DNA from 4 places in the Kitasatospora sp. NPDC096147 genome. Region 1 is predicted to be linked to each of the others. Evidence: riboswitches for the same ligand, from Rfam matches in the RefSeq annotation. Region 1 holds a riboswitch; each other region holds the start of a gene.
What was found. A riboswitch is a leader RNA that binds a small molecule or an ion and turns the genes downstream of it on or off. The one in region 1 is predicted to bind cobalamin.

Region 2: another riboswitch for cobalamin. It lies ahead of ACIRBX_RS12325 (prenyltransferase/squalene oxidase repeat-containing protein); the one in region 1 lies ahead of ACIRBX_RS24160 (CoA-acylating methylmalonate-semialdehyde dehydrogenase).
Region 3: another riboswitch for cobalamin. It lies ahead of ACIRBX_RS01985 (FecCD family ABC transporter permease); the one in region 1 lies ahead of ACIRBX_RS24160 (CoA-acylating methylmalonate-semialdehyde dehydrogenase).
Region 4: another riboswitch for cobalamin. It lies ahead of ACIRBX_RS21165 (ribonucleoside-diphosphate reductase subunit alpha); the one in region 1 lies ahead of ACIRBX_RS24160 (CoA-acylating methylmalonate-semialdehyde dehydrogenase).

The regions. Positions count from the first base shown of each region.
Region 1 is NZ_JBIWFX010000008.1:62,875-66,105, reverse strand. Features, by position in the region: gene ACIRBX_RS24165 (hypothetical protein) at 1-708, opposite strand, end outside; cobalamin riboswitch at 874-1,067, shown strand; gene ACIRBX_RS24160 (CoA-acylating methylmalonate-semialdehyde dehydrogenase) at 1,272-2,771, shown strand; gene ACIRBX_RS24155 (acyl-CoA dehydrogenase family protein) at 2,768-3,231, shown strand, end outside.
Region 2 is NZ_JBIWFX010000003.1:373,442-376,672, forward strand. Features, by position in the region: gene ACIRBX_RS12320 (aldehyde dehydrogenase) at 1-1,433, opposite strand, end outside; cobalamin riboswitch at 1,569-1,688, shown strand; gene ACIRBX_RS12325 (prenyltransferase/squalene oxidase repeat-containing protein) at 1,753-3,231, shown strand, end outside.
Region 3 is NZ_JBIWFX010000001.1:522,764-525,994, reverse strand. Features, by position in the region: gene ACIRBX_RS01990 (alpha/beta hydrolase) at 1-1,185, opposite strand, end outside; cobalamin riboswitch at 1,332-1,476, shown strand; gene ACIRBX_RS01985 (FecCD family ABC transporter permease) at 1,707-2,735, shown strand; gene ACIRBX_RS01980 (ABC transporter ATP-binding protein) at 2,866-3,231, shown strand, end outside.
Region 4 is NZ_JBIWFX010000006.1:198,301-201,531, reverse strand. Features, by position in the region: gene ACIRBX_RS21175 (helix-turn-helix domain-containing protein) at 1-489, opposite strand, end outside; gene ACIRBX_RS21170 (GNAT family N-acetyltransferase) at 791-1,285, shown strand; cobalamin riboswitch at 1,470-1,612, shown strand; gene ACIRBX_RS21165 (ribonucleoside-diphosphate reductase subunit alpha) at 1,769-3,231, shown strand, end outside.

The DNA of each region.
Region 1 (3,231 bases):
CGCGTCGCCGATCCGCTCGTCGGTGACCTCGGTGTTGTTGGCCTCCTCGCGGGCGTACTTGACGGCCTGCTGGAGCTTCTCCAGACGCTCCGTCAGTTCGTTGACCCGGCGGGCCGGCAGGGCGCCGGAGAACTTCACGGTCGTCCAGTAGCCGACCGGGACGTCCTCGTAGTACACCTCGACCTGGGCCGGGTGCTTCTCGGTGGCCTCGGCCTTGACGTGGTTGCGCGGCACCTTCTTGGTGCGGATGGTGCGCACCGCGTCGGTCTTCCAGGAGTCCGTCGACGGGTCGAGGTTCCACGACTCGGCGGCGTCCAGCACCGGCAGCTTGCGGACGAAGGTGTGGAGGTCGGTGAGCTGCTTCTCCAGGAAGAGCAGGTACGGCACGGGGACGGCGGCCAGCAGGACGGTGCCGTCCACCACCACGTCGGCGGCGGCCGTCCGGTTCGCCCAGTCCTTGGTGGCGGTCACGTCGAACAGCCGGGTCAGCGTCGCGGCGGTGCTGCGCAGCACGTCCTCGGCCTTCACCTGCACCCGGGTCGACTCGGGCGGCAGCTGCTCGCCCTCCTCGTCCTTCGGCTGGTAGGTCCGGGCGATGCCGGCCAGCAGGGCCGGCTTCTGCAGGTCGTGGTGGGCCTGCGTCAACTCCTGGAAGGACTTGGACTTGACGCCCTTTTCGACGGCGATGATCTGATTCAGCTTCGGCACGTCACGGAAGCTACCAGCAATCCCCGAGCCGCTCCGGTGAATTATTCGAACGGCCCCGGCCGGGCACCCCCGGGCCCGCCCACCCGCCTGGCCGTTCGCGCGGCCGCCCGAGCGTGAGCCGAGCTGACACGCCGTCACCCTCCGGGGCGGGCCCCCTGGACTTACTAGGACGTCCGACTATATGGTCGTCGGCAGGTCCGTGGTGTCAGGGAAGCCGGTGCGATTCCGGCGCGGTCCCGCCACTGTGACCGGGGAGTCCGTCCTCGTACGACGTACGGCCACTGGCAGCCAGCCGGGAAGGCCCGAGGACGGGCGGTGATCCGGGAGTCAGGATACCGGCCACGGATGGTTCGTGTTTTCCACGAGGATGGAGACGACACGCATGACTCCGGGCTGCTCCACGCACACCCCACCCGGCCGTCCCGTGCCGACCACCGGGACGCACCCGCGCTCCTGACGGCTCGTCACGGCCGTACGCTCCCGCGCGCACCACCGTGCGCCCGGGCGCTCCGCCGTGACCTCCACTCCTCCTCTCCGCCATCCCAGACGAGAGCAGGAATCCGATGGTCCGTGAACTGACCCACTTCGTCGCCGGCAAGCGCGTGCCCGGCACCTCCGGTCGCTCCGGCGACGTGCTCGACCCCAACACCGGGCTGGTCCAGGCCCGGGTGCCGCTGGCGAGCCGCGCCGAGGCCGAGGCCGCGATCGCCGACGCGGCCCAGGCCCAGCCCGAGTGGGCGGCCTGGAACCCGCAGCGCCGCGCCCGGGTGCTGCTGCGCTTCCTGGAGCTCGTCGACCGGGAGAAGGAGGAGCTGGCCCGGCTGCTCTCCTCGGAGCACGGCAAGACCGTGCCGGACGCCCTGGGCGACATCCAACGCGGCCTGGAGGTGGTCGAGTTCGCCGCCGGGGTGCCGCACCTGCTGAAGGGCGAGTTCACCGACAACGCGGGCACCGGCATCGACGTCTACTCGATGCGCCAGCCGCTCGGCGTGGTGGCCGGCATCACCCCGTTCAACTTCCCCGCGATGATCCCGCTCTGGAAGGCCGCCCCGGCGCTGGCCTGCGGCAACGCCTTCGTCCTCAAGCCCTCCGAGCGCGACCCCTCGGTGCCGCTGCGGCTGGCCGAGCTGTTCCTGGAGGCCGGGCTGCCGCCGGGCGTGCTGAACGTGGTGAACGGCGACAAGGAGGCCGTGGACGTCCTGCTCACCGACCCCCGGATCGAGGCCGTCGGCTTCGTCGGCTCCACCGCCGTGGCCGAGCACGTCTACACGACGGCCAGTGCGCACGGCAAGCGGGCCCAGTGCTTCGGCGGCGCCAAGAACCACATGGTGGTGATGCCGGACGCCGACCTCGACCAGGCGGTGGACGCCCTGATCGGCGCGGGGTACGGCTCGGCCGGCCAGCGCTGCATGGCCATCTCGGTCGCCGTGCCGGTCGGCGAGGAGACCGCCGACGCGCTGGTCGCCCGGCTGGTCGAGCGGATCGCCACCCTCCGGGTCGGCCGCTCCGACGACCCGGCCGCCGACTTCGGTCCGCTGGTCGGCCCGGACGCGCTGGCCCGGGTCCGCGAGTACATCGACCTCGGCGTCCGGGAGGGGGCCGAACTCGTGGTGGACGGACGGGACTTCACCCTGGAGGGGCACGAGGGCGGGTTCTTCCTCGGCGCCTCGCTGTTCGACCGGGTCACCCCCGAGATGCGGATCCACCGGGAGGAGATCTTCGGCCCGGTGCTCTCGGTGGTGCGCGCGGCCGACTACGAGGAGGCCCTGCGGCTGCCCAGCGAGCACGAGTACGGCAACGGGGTGGCCATCTTCACCCGGGACGGCGACACCGCCCGCGACTTCACCCGCCGGGTGAACACCGGCATGGTCGGCGTCAACGTGCCGATCCCGGTCCCCGTCGGCTACCACACCTTCGGCGGCTGGAAGCGCTCCGCCTTCGGCGACCTCAACCAGTTCGGCCCGGACTCGATCCGCTTCTACACCCGCACCAGGACGGTGACTTCGCGCTGGCCCTCCGGCCTCAAGGACGGCGCCAGCTTCACCATCCCGACGATGGGATGAGCGCCGCCGTGCACGACCTGACCCCCGATCAGCTGGACATCGCGCGCGCGGTCCGCGGCTTCGCCGACGACTGCCTCGCCCCGTACGCCGAGGAGTGGGACCGCACCAAGCACTTCCCGGTGGACGTGCTGCGCAAGGCGGCCGGGCTCGGGCTCGGCGGCGTCTACGTCCGCGAGGACGTCGGCGGCTCCGAACTCACCAGGCTGGACGGCGTGGTGGCCTTCGAGGCGCTGGCCACCGGCTGCCCGTCGATCGCCGCCTACCTGTCCATCCACAACATGGTCGCCTGGATGATCGACCGCCACGGCACCGAGCCGCAGCGGGCCCGCTGGCTGCCCGGCCTCTGCTCCGCCGAGCAGCTCGGCAGCTACTGCCTGACCGAGCCGGGCGCCGGCTCCGACGCCGCCGCGCTCGCCACCCGGGCGGTGCGCGACGGCGACCACTGGGTGCTGGACGGCGT
Region 2 (3,231 bases), on a different contig from region 1:
ACGATGCTCTTGGTCTCCAGGTACTCGGCGAAGCCCTCGGGGCCGAACTCGCGGCCGACGCCGGACTGCTTGTAGCCGCCGAACGGGACGCCGCAGTCGAGCAGGAAGGTGTTGACCGCGTAGGTGCCGGTGCGGATCCGGCGGGCGATGTCCAGGCCGTGCTCGACGTCTGCGGTCCAGACCGAGCCGGAGAGGCCGAACTCGGAGTCGTCCGCCAGCCGGACGGCCTCCTCCTCGTCCTGGTAGGGCAGCAGGCAGACCACCGGCCCGAAGACCTCCTCACGGGCGATCCGGCTGTCGTTGCGGACCTCGTCGAAGAGCGTCGGCTCGACGTACCAGCCGCGCTCCAGGCCGGCCGGCACCCCGCCGCCGGTGAGCAGCTTGGCGCCCTCGGCCCGGGCCAGCTCGATGTAGTCCAGGCTGCGCTGCCGCTGACGGGCCGTCACCAGCGGGCCGACCGCCGTCTCCGGGTCCATCGGGTCGCCGGTCCTCAGGGCGGCCACGGCGGCGGTGAAGCGCTCGGCCAGCTCGGCGTGGTGCGCGGCGGGGAGCAGGATCCGGGTCTGGGCGACGCAGGCCTGGCCGTTGTTGAGGTAGGCGGCGGCGACCAGCGAGCGGACGGTGCGCTCCGGGTCGGCGTCGGGGAGCACGATCGCGGCGGACTTGCCGCCGAGTTCGAGGGTCACCTTCTTCAGGGTGCGGGCCGCACTGGCCATCACCAGCCGCCCGGCGGCGGCCGAGCCGGTGAACGAGACCTTGTCCACACCGGGGTGGCCGACCAGGTAGGCGCTGGTCTCCCGGTCGGCCGGGAGGACGGAGAGCACGCCCTCGGGCAGCCCGGCCTCCCGGACCACCTCGGCCAGCACGTAGGCGTCGAGCGGCGTCTCCGGCGAGGTCTTCAGCACCACCGTGCAGCCCGCCAGCAGGGCCGGCGCCAGCTTGGAGGCGATGCAGAACTGCGGGACGTTCCACGGCACCACGGCCGCCACCACCCCGGCCGGCTCGGTGCGCACCAGGGCCCGGCCGAAGGCACCGTCCCGGAGCTCCTCGAAGACGTGCGCCTCGGCCACCTTGAGATAGGCGTCCCAGATCGCCACCGGCCCCTGCCCCTGGGCCGGCAGGCTCCAGGAGATCGGCGAGCCGTTCTGAGCGGTGATCAGCTCGGCCAGCTCGCGGGCCCGGGCGGCCAGGCCGTCCCGGATCCGGCGGACCACCGCGATCCGCTCGGCCGGGGAGGTGCGCGGCCACGGCCCCTCGTCGAAGGCCCGCCGGGCGGCGGCCACCGCGCGGTCGACGTCCGCCTCGGCGGCGTGCGGCACCCGGCCGATCACCTGCTCGGTGTGCGGGGAGCGGACCTCGATCACCCCCGGGCCGGCCGGCCCGGTCCAGGCTCCCCCGATGAACAGCTCGCCGTGCTCGACCACCCCGGTCATCCCCGACTCCTCCACTCACGCCCGAAACTGATACCTGTTCCAGTCCGTTTCTAGTGCGTCCCGCAGGGCGGCGTCCAGACCGCGTCACCCGGACGGGAACGGACCGTGTCGGCACGGACCGGACCTTTCGGGCGGTTAGAGTCTGTAGCCGCCGGTACAACTTCATCCGCTCCTCGACGGGGGAAGCCGGTGGGACTCCGGCACTGACCCGCAGCCGTGAAAGTCGGAATGCCCGTCCGGGAGCGAGCGGCCACGTCGAGGTCCACGGGCGGTGCCCCCACACCGCCGCAACCGCTCACCGAAAGGTCCAAGCACCGCCATGCTCACCACCACCCGCGCAGGCACAGCCGCGCTGGCCACCGCCACCCTGGCCGCCGCCCTGCTGGCCGGCACCGCCGCCCCCGCCCTCGCGGACACCCCGTCGGCCTCCCCCTCCCCCGTCGCGGCACCGGCCGCCGTCTACGGCAAGGGCGACCCGAGCTACGACGGGGTGTGGCGGCAGTCGCTGGCCCTGATCGCCCTCGCCAACTCCGGCGTGGTGCCCGCCGACGACGCGGTGAACTGGCTCACCGGCCAGCAGTGCGCGGACGGCGGCTGGCCCTCGTACCGGGCCGCCGGCACCGACCCGGCCGGCTGCGACACCAAGACCGAGGACAGCAACGCCACCGCGATGGCGATCCAGGCGCTGAGCAAGCTGGAGGGCCACCAGAACGCGGTCAGCCGGGGCGTCGAGTGGCTGAAGCGGGTTCAGAACCCGGACGGCAGCTGGGCGTACAACCCGGGCAACCCGGGCGACGCCAACTCCACCGGACTGGCCGTCAGCGCGCTGCTCACCGTCGGCACCGACCCTGCGGCGGTGGCCAAGGACGGCAAGAGCGCCTACGACGGCCTGGCACTCTTCCAGCTCGGCTGCGCCGCCCCGGTCGGCCAGCGCGGCGCCTTCGCCTACCAGCCCGCCCCGGACGGCACGCTCGCCCCCAACGGACTGGCCACCGCCCAGGCCGCCCTGGCCGCGGCCGGCGGCAAGCTGCCCGTCACCAACACCAACCGGGTGGACGCCGCGCCCAAGCCGCTGGACTGCTCCACCGCCACCTCCGGCCCGGTGCCGCGCGCGGCCTCCGCCGAGGCGGTCTCGGCCCACCTGGTCGGGCAACTGGCCATCGACGGCCAGCACCTGATGCTCACCACCCCCGGCGCCGCCCCCACCCCCGACTTCGCCGCCACCGCCTGGGCCGCCCTCAGCCTGATCCAGGCCGGCCACCCGAAGGAGGCGGCCGGTCCGACCGACTGGCTGGCCGGCAACGGCTACGCCTGGGCCACCAAGGGTCCGTCCGGCACCGACGCCTCCGCCGCCGCCACCCTGGTGCTGACCGCCCAGGCGGCCAAGCTGGACCCGCTCAACTTCGGCGGCAGCAACATCCTCCAGCTGCTGATCGACTCCGGCCCGGCCCCCAAGTCGGTGCCGCCGGCCGCCGGCGCCGCCGCCTCGGACTACCCCAAGGGCACCAAGGCCCCCGGCTCCAGCATCACCGAGGCCGAGAACAACGGCGGCTTCTCCCCGTTCTGGCTGATCGGCGTCGGCCTGCTGATCGGCATCGGCGGCGGCCTGCTGATCAGCCTCCAGCGCAAGCGCGGCAACCACACCCCGGGCGGCGCCGCCAAGCCCGCCACGGCGCCCACCACGACGCGCACCACCGAGCCCGCCGCCCCGGGCGCCACGTCGGACGGCTCGTCGGACGGTTCGTCGGACGGCTCGTCGGGCACCGCGAAGCCCGCCGAGGCCCCGGCCGAGGGCAAG
Region 3 (3,231 bases), on a different contig from region 1:
GGCCCGCACCCCGTGCTTGGCCAGATCGGCCGCGCAGGAGCGGGAGTTGGCGATCGGCACGTCGCGGTCGCCGTTCGCGGCGTACAGCCGGACGGGCGCGGCGGGGCGCCAGTCGCAGCCGCCGTCGGTGGCGTCCAGCGCTGCCGAGAGCCCCGGGCCGGGCGCGCCGAGCTGGTCGTGGAAGGAGTCGGTGAGCAGCTCGCGGACGGTGCCCGGCAGGGCCGCGACCACCTCCTCCTCGGTGTGCCGGGTGTCGAAGAGCCCCTCCACCACGGCGGCGTACGGAGCCCGGAACACCTCGCTCGGATCGCGGTAGAGCGGGTGCAGGCGGTTGGCGGCGGTCAGGTAGTAGGAGAGGTAGAAGACGGCCGAGCGCTCGTCCACCCGCCCGTCCAGGATGCCCGGCAGCTCCGCGCCCCGGACGTCGTGCGGCCCGGCCACCGGGGCCAGCCCGCGCAGCCGCAGGTGCCGGTCGGAGATCCTGGCCAGCTCCCGGCCGAGGGCCATGGCCACCTGGCCGCCCTGGGAGAAGCCGGTGGCGTACACGTCCCCGGTCAGCGGGCGCCCCAGCCGACGGCCGGCCTCGTCCGCGGCGCGCAGCAGGTCGAGCGAGGCGGAGACGGCGGAGCGGGTGTCCATGTAGGGGTGCAGGCCGGGGCCGAGCCCGAGGCCGAGGTAGTCGGGGGCGGCGACCGCGCGCCCGGCCGAGGACTGCAGGTAGGGGGAGAGCTTGCCGAAGTCCTCGGCGGTGGACGGCGCGTAGTCCCGGTGCACCATCGTGCCGTGGGTGTCGGAGACCACCGCGAGGCGGCGCGGACCGCCCTGCGGCAGCACGAACAGACCGGTGGCGGTGGTCGGGGCGCCCTGCGGGGTGACGGTGCGGTAGGTCAGCCGGTAGGCGGTGATGCCGTGACGGACGGTGCCGGTGTCCACGCCGAAGTTCCCGGCGAAGGCGGTCAGCTGAGCGGTGCTCAGCCGCTCCAGCGGGGTCACGGAGAGCAGGGCACCCCGACCGGTGGTGGGGGTGGCAGCCGAGTCGGCGGCCGTGGTGGTGCGGGTGGTGGCGGCTGCGCTGGCGGGCGCCGCGACGCCGACCGCCAGGAGGGCAGCGGCGGCCAGGGCGAGGGCCCGTCGGCTGCGGGAACGGCCGTACGTGGAGCGGGAGTTCTGCGGGTCGGTGGTCATGGTGAGGACGCTACGGGCGGGCGGCCCGGGGCCGGTACCCGGCCAGCACCCCGCCCGGGGTGGGGCTGTCCCCCGTAACGAGGACGGGAGACGGCCCCTGGGGAGCGGGACCGCATCGGGGCGGGTGTGCTGGGCGCCACAGGGCTGGGACCCTTACCGGTAAGGGGAGCCTTGTTATGCTGCCAAGGCGTCCCGAGGGAGAAGTCCGGTGAGAACCCGGCGCTGACCCGCAACGGTGGAACGGCCCCTGACGGGCCGTGAGTCCGATCGCCCCCGGCGGCGCTGTCCTCCCGAGAACTCGCCGCGGACTGCGAGGGGAAGTCGAACGGCGCGCCCGCCCGGCGTGCGGACGCCCGTCGTCCGCCACCGCCGCAGCCGGCTCCACCGGTCGCGCCCCCGTACGCCCGGCGCCCGACCGAAGGCCCGGCCCGTTGAGCAGCGCGACCACCGCGACCACCGCCACCGGACGTCCCGGCGGCGCCACCAGCCCGCCGGGCCCCGCGTCGCCCACCCGGCCACCGCTGCGCACCGGTGCCCTGGCCGTCGGTCTCGCCGTGGTCCTGCTGGTCTCGCTGCTCTGCGGTGTCGCCCTCGGGTCCTCCGGGCTGAGCCTCGGCCAGGTCACCCACTTCCTCCAGGCCGGGCTGACCGGCGGGCGCATCCACGCCGACCAGGCGGCCGGCTACGCCATCGTCTGGGAGATTCGGCTGCCCAGGGTGGTGCTGGCCGCCGTGGTCGGCGCCGGGCTCTCCGCCGTGGGCGTGGCCGTTCAGGCCATGGTCCGCAACGCGCTGGCCGACCCCTTCGTGCTGGGCATCTCCTCCGGCGCCGCGGTCGGGGCGAACGCCGTGCTGCTGCTCGGCGCCTTCGCCTCGCTCGGCGTCTGGGCGCTCTCGCTCTCGGCCTTCAGCTCGGCGCTGGCCGCGATGGTGCTGGTGTACGCGGTGGCCCGCACCGCTCAGGGCCTGACACCGCTGCGGCTGGTGCTCACCGGCACCGCACTGGCCTACGGCTTCTCCGCCGTCACCTCGCTGATGGTCTTCTCGGCGGAGCGCGGCGAGGCGGCCCGGACGGCGATGATGTGGCTGCTTGGCAGCCTGGGCGGGGCGACCTGGGCCTCGGTGCCGATCGCCGCCGCGACGGTGCTGGCCGGGCTGGTCTACCTGCTGGCCGCCGCCGGGAGCCTGGACGCGCTGGCGATGGGCGACGAGACGGCGGCGGCGCTCGGCGTGGACGCGTCCCGGCTGCGACGGGCGCTGTTCCTGGTGACCGCCGCCGTCACCGGGACGGTGGTGGCGGTGAGCGGGGCGATCGGCTTCGTCGGGCTGATGGTGCCGCACCTGGCCCGGATGCTGGTCGGGGCCGGGCACCGACGGGTGCTGACGGTGGCTCCGCTGCTCGGCGCGGTGCTGCTGGTGTGGGTGGACATCGTCTCCCGGCTGCTGCTCGCCCCGGCGGAACTGCCGGTCGGGGTGATCACGGCGGTGCTCGGGGTGCCGTGCTTCCTGCTGCTGATGCGGCGCCGCTCGTACAGCTTCGGTGGCCGCTGATGGGGACTCAACGGCGGCGCGGCACACGGCCGGGGAGGGACGCGGGGACGGACACGAGGGCGGAGACGGCAGTGGGGACGAAGGCGGGGACGGGCGTGCGGGGCGCCGCCGTTCCGGTGGGAGGACGGGCGTGAAGGTCGAGATCGACGCGGTGTCGGTGGAGATCGCCGGGGCACGGCTGGTGCACGAGGCGAGCCTGGCGGCCGACTCCGGCCAGGTGATCGGGCTGGTCGGGCCGAACGGGAGCGGCAAGTCCACGCTGCTGCGGACCGTCTACCGGGCGCTGCGCCCGAGCGCCGGCCGGGTGCTGCTGGACGGCGAGGACCTGCACGGCCTGACGGCCCGTGAGGGGGCCCGCCGGGTCGGGGCGCTGCCGCAGGAGACGGTGTCCGAGTTCGACTTCACGGTGGCCGAGGTGGTGGGCATGGGCCGGCTGCCGCACCGGCGCGGCTTCGGCGGTCCGTCGCCCGAGGACGCCGTCGGCACCGAGGCCGCG
Region 4 (3,231 bases), on a different contig from region 1:
GATGCCGGCCGCCGTACCGGCCGAGGTGATCACCGGGTCCTCGTCCACGTAGAGCACGTCCGGCTCCACGGTCGTGAGCGGGAAGCGCGCCGCCAGCCGCTCGGTGTGCTTCCAGTGCGTGGTGGAGCGGCGTCCGTCCAACAGCCCGGCGGCGCCCAGCAGGAAGGCCCCGCTACAGATCGACAGCACCCGGGCGCCCCGGTCGGCCGCGGCCCGCAGCGCCTCGATCAGCACCTGCGGGTACTCGTCCCGGACGTGGGTGGCGGCGGCGATCACCAGGTCCGCCCCGGCCAGCCGCTCGGCGCCGTGCTCCACCTCGATCCGGTACCCGGCGTGGGTGCGCAGCAGCCCGGGCCGGTCGGAGGCGACCGCGAACTCGTAGAGCGGCAGCCCGTCGTCCCGCCGGTCGAGGCCGAACACCTCGGTGGCGACGCCCAGTTCGAACGGGTGGACGTCCTCCAGGACCACGGTGACCACGTTGCGCAGCATGGCGCCAGGATGCCCGATGGCAGGATATCGACGCAATGGGTTGTTCCTGCCACTCGTGGCAGCCGGGGCCCGGCGGAAGACTCGACGGCATGGACCTCCCCTCCGCCCTCGCCCTGCTCGCGATCCTCTCCGCCTTCGGCCTGCTCGGTGCCCTGGTCGGCCGCGATGTGACCCGCAACTCCCGCCACGGGCGCGACAACTGGCACCGCCCCGGGGGCTACCCCGCCGACCCGTCGACCGCCGATCGGCTGCACGGCACCCCCGGAGCCGGTTCGGACACCCGTTCGGGCAGACTGTCCGGATGGACATCGTCATCCGCCCCGCCGTCGAGGCCGACCTCCCCGCCGTCGGCGCCGTCACCCACGAGGCGTTCGTCGGAGACGGTCACAGCCCGGCCGACGGCCCCTACGCCTCCCAACTCCTCGACGCCCGCCCGCGCTTCGAGCAGGCCGAGCTCCTCGTCGCGGCCGACCCGGCCGACGGGCAGCTGCTCGGCTGCGTGACCTTCGCCGTCGGCGGCACCCCGTTCGCCGACATCGCCGCGCCGCACGAGGGCGAGATCCGGATGCTGGCGGTCTCCGGCGCCGCCCGGGGCCGCGGCGTCGGCGAGCAGCTGGTCCGGGCGGCGATCGCCCGCAGCCGCGAGCTGGGCCTGGCCGGCATGGCCTTCTCCACCCGGCCGTCGATGACCTCGGCGCACCGGCTGTACGAGCGCCTCGGCTTCCGGCGCACCACCGAGCGGGACTGGGACGTCCGCCCCGGCGTCCGGCTGCTGGTCTACACGATGACCTTCTGAGGAGCAGCTCCGAGACCTTCCGAGCCCGCTCCGACGGCTCCGTGGGGGCGCCCGGCCGGGCGCCCCCACGGACGTGTCCGGAGGCCGCCCGACGGCCTCCTCCAAGCCCCGCAAGGGTCCTGCGATGACGGACCGGAATAGGACGATCACGGCGACGCGCCACTAGATATGGGGGCGCTCATCTCAGGCGCCACAACATGTATGCTCGCTCTCGCTGTCGATGCAGGGGAACCCGGTGGAAGTCCGGGACTGCCCCGCAGCGGTGAGCGGGCGCCCCACAACGGCCCCCCGCGAGTCCGATGACCTGCCGACGGCGTGCCACACGGCTTCCCCGCAGACGCCTTGCAGCACAGCTTTGACGTCCGGGCCTCGCGGGTGGGCCGGGGGTGATCCGCGCGCGCCGTCAGGCGTTCCGCGCGTGCTCCCCTGCGCCCGATCGGGCCCGGCAGCCATGCCGACCGCCGCCGCCAGGAGAGAAGCGCCTTGACCATCGCTGCCTCAGTTGCCCTGCCCGCCCAGGGAACCGCCGAAGACCGGACCGACCCGGGGGCCGCACTGCTCCGGCTCCTCACGGACCGCAGCGCCGACCTCCCCCAGGTGGACCCGGGCCACGTCGCGGCCGCTGCGCTGCGCGGCCGGCACGCCGGCTCGGACTTCGCCGAGCTGCGCGGCCTGGCCGTGGAGGCTGCCGCCTCGATGATCGCCGAGGACCCGCAGTACTCGAAGCTCGCCGCCCGGCTGCTGGCGCTGGAGATCCGGGACGAGGCCGTCTCGCAGGGCGCCGTCACCTTCGCCGCCTCGATCGCCGTCGGCCACGCCGAGGGCCTGATCGGCGACGTCACCGCCGCCTTCGTGGCCAAGCACGCGACCGTCTTCAACGGCCTGATCGACCCGGCCGGCGACGACCGCTTCGAGTACTTCGGCCTGCGCACCGTGCAGTCCCGCTACCTGCTGCGCCACCCGATCACCCGTCAGGTGATCGAGACCCCGCAGCACTTCCTGCTCCGGGTCGCGGCGGGCCTGGCGGTCGGCGACACCGAGCAGTCGGTGGCCGAGGTGGCCGAGCTCTACCGCCTGATGAGCCGGCTGGAGTACCTGACCTCCTCGCCGACCCTCTTCAACTCCGGCACCAAGCACCCGCAGATGTCCTCCTGCTACCTGCTGGACTCGCCGCTGGACAACCTGGACTCGATCTACAACCGGTACGCCCAGATCGCCCGGCTCTCCAAGCACGCCGGCGGCATCGGCCTGTCCTACTCGCGGATCCGCTCGCGCGGCAGCCTGATCCGGGGCACCAACGGCAAGTCCAACGGCATCGTCCCGTTCCTGCGCACCCTGGACTCCTCGGTCGCCGCGGTGAACCAGGGCGGCCGCCGCAAGGGCGCGGCCTGCGTCTACCTGGAGACCTGGCACGCGGACGTCGAGGAGTTCCTGGAGCTCCGCGACAACACCGGCGAGGAGGCCCGCCGGACCCACAACCTGAACCTCGCCCACTGGATCCCGGACGAGTTCATGCGCCGGGTGAACGCCAACGCCGACTGGTCGCTGTTCTCCCCGGCCGACGTCCCCGAGCTGGTCGACCTCTGGGGCGCCGAGTTCGACGAGGCGTACGTCAAGGCCGAGCAGGCCGGCAAGGCCGTCCGCACCATCCCGGCGCAGACCCTGTACGCCCGGATGATGCGCACCCTGGCGCAGACCGGCAACGGCTGGATGACCTTCAAGGACGCCTCCAACCGGGCCGCCAACCAGACCGCGCTGCCCGGCCGGGTGGTGCACTCCTCGAACCTCTGCACCGAGATCATCGAGGTCACCGACGACTCCGAGACCGCCGTCTGCAACCTCGGCTCGGTCAACCTGGGCGCCCACGTGGCCCCCGGCGCCACCGCCGCCGACCTGCTGGGTGCGATGGACTGGGAGCGGCTGGACGCCACCGTGCGCACCGCCGT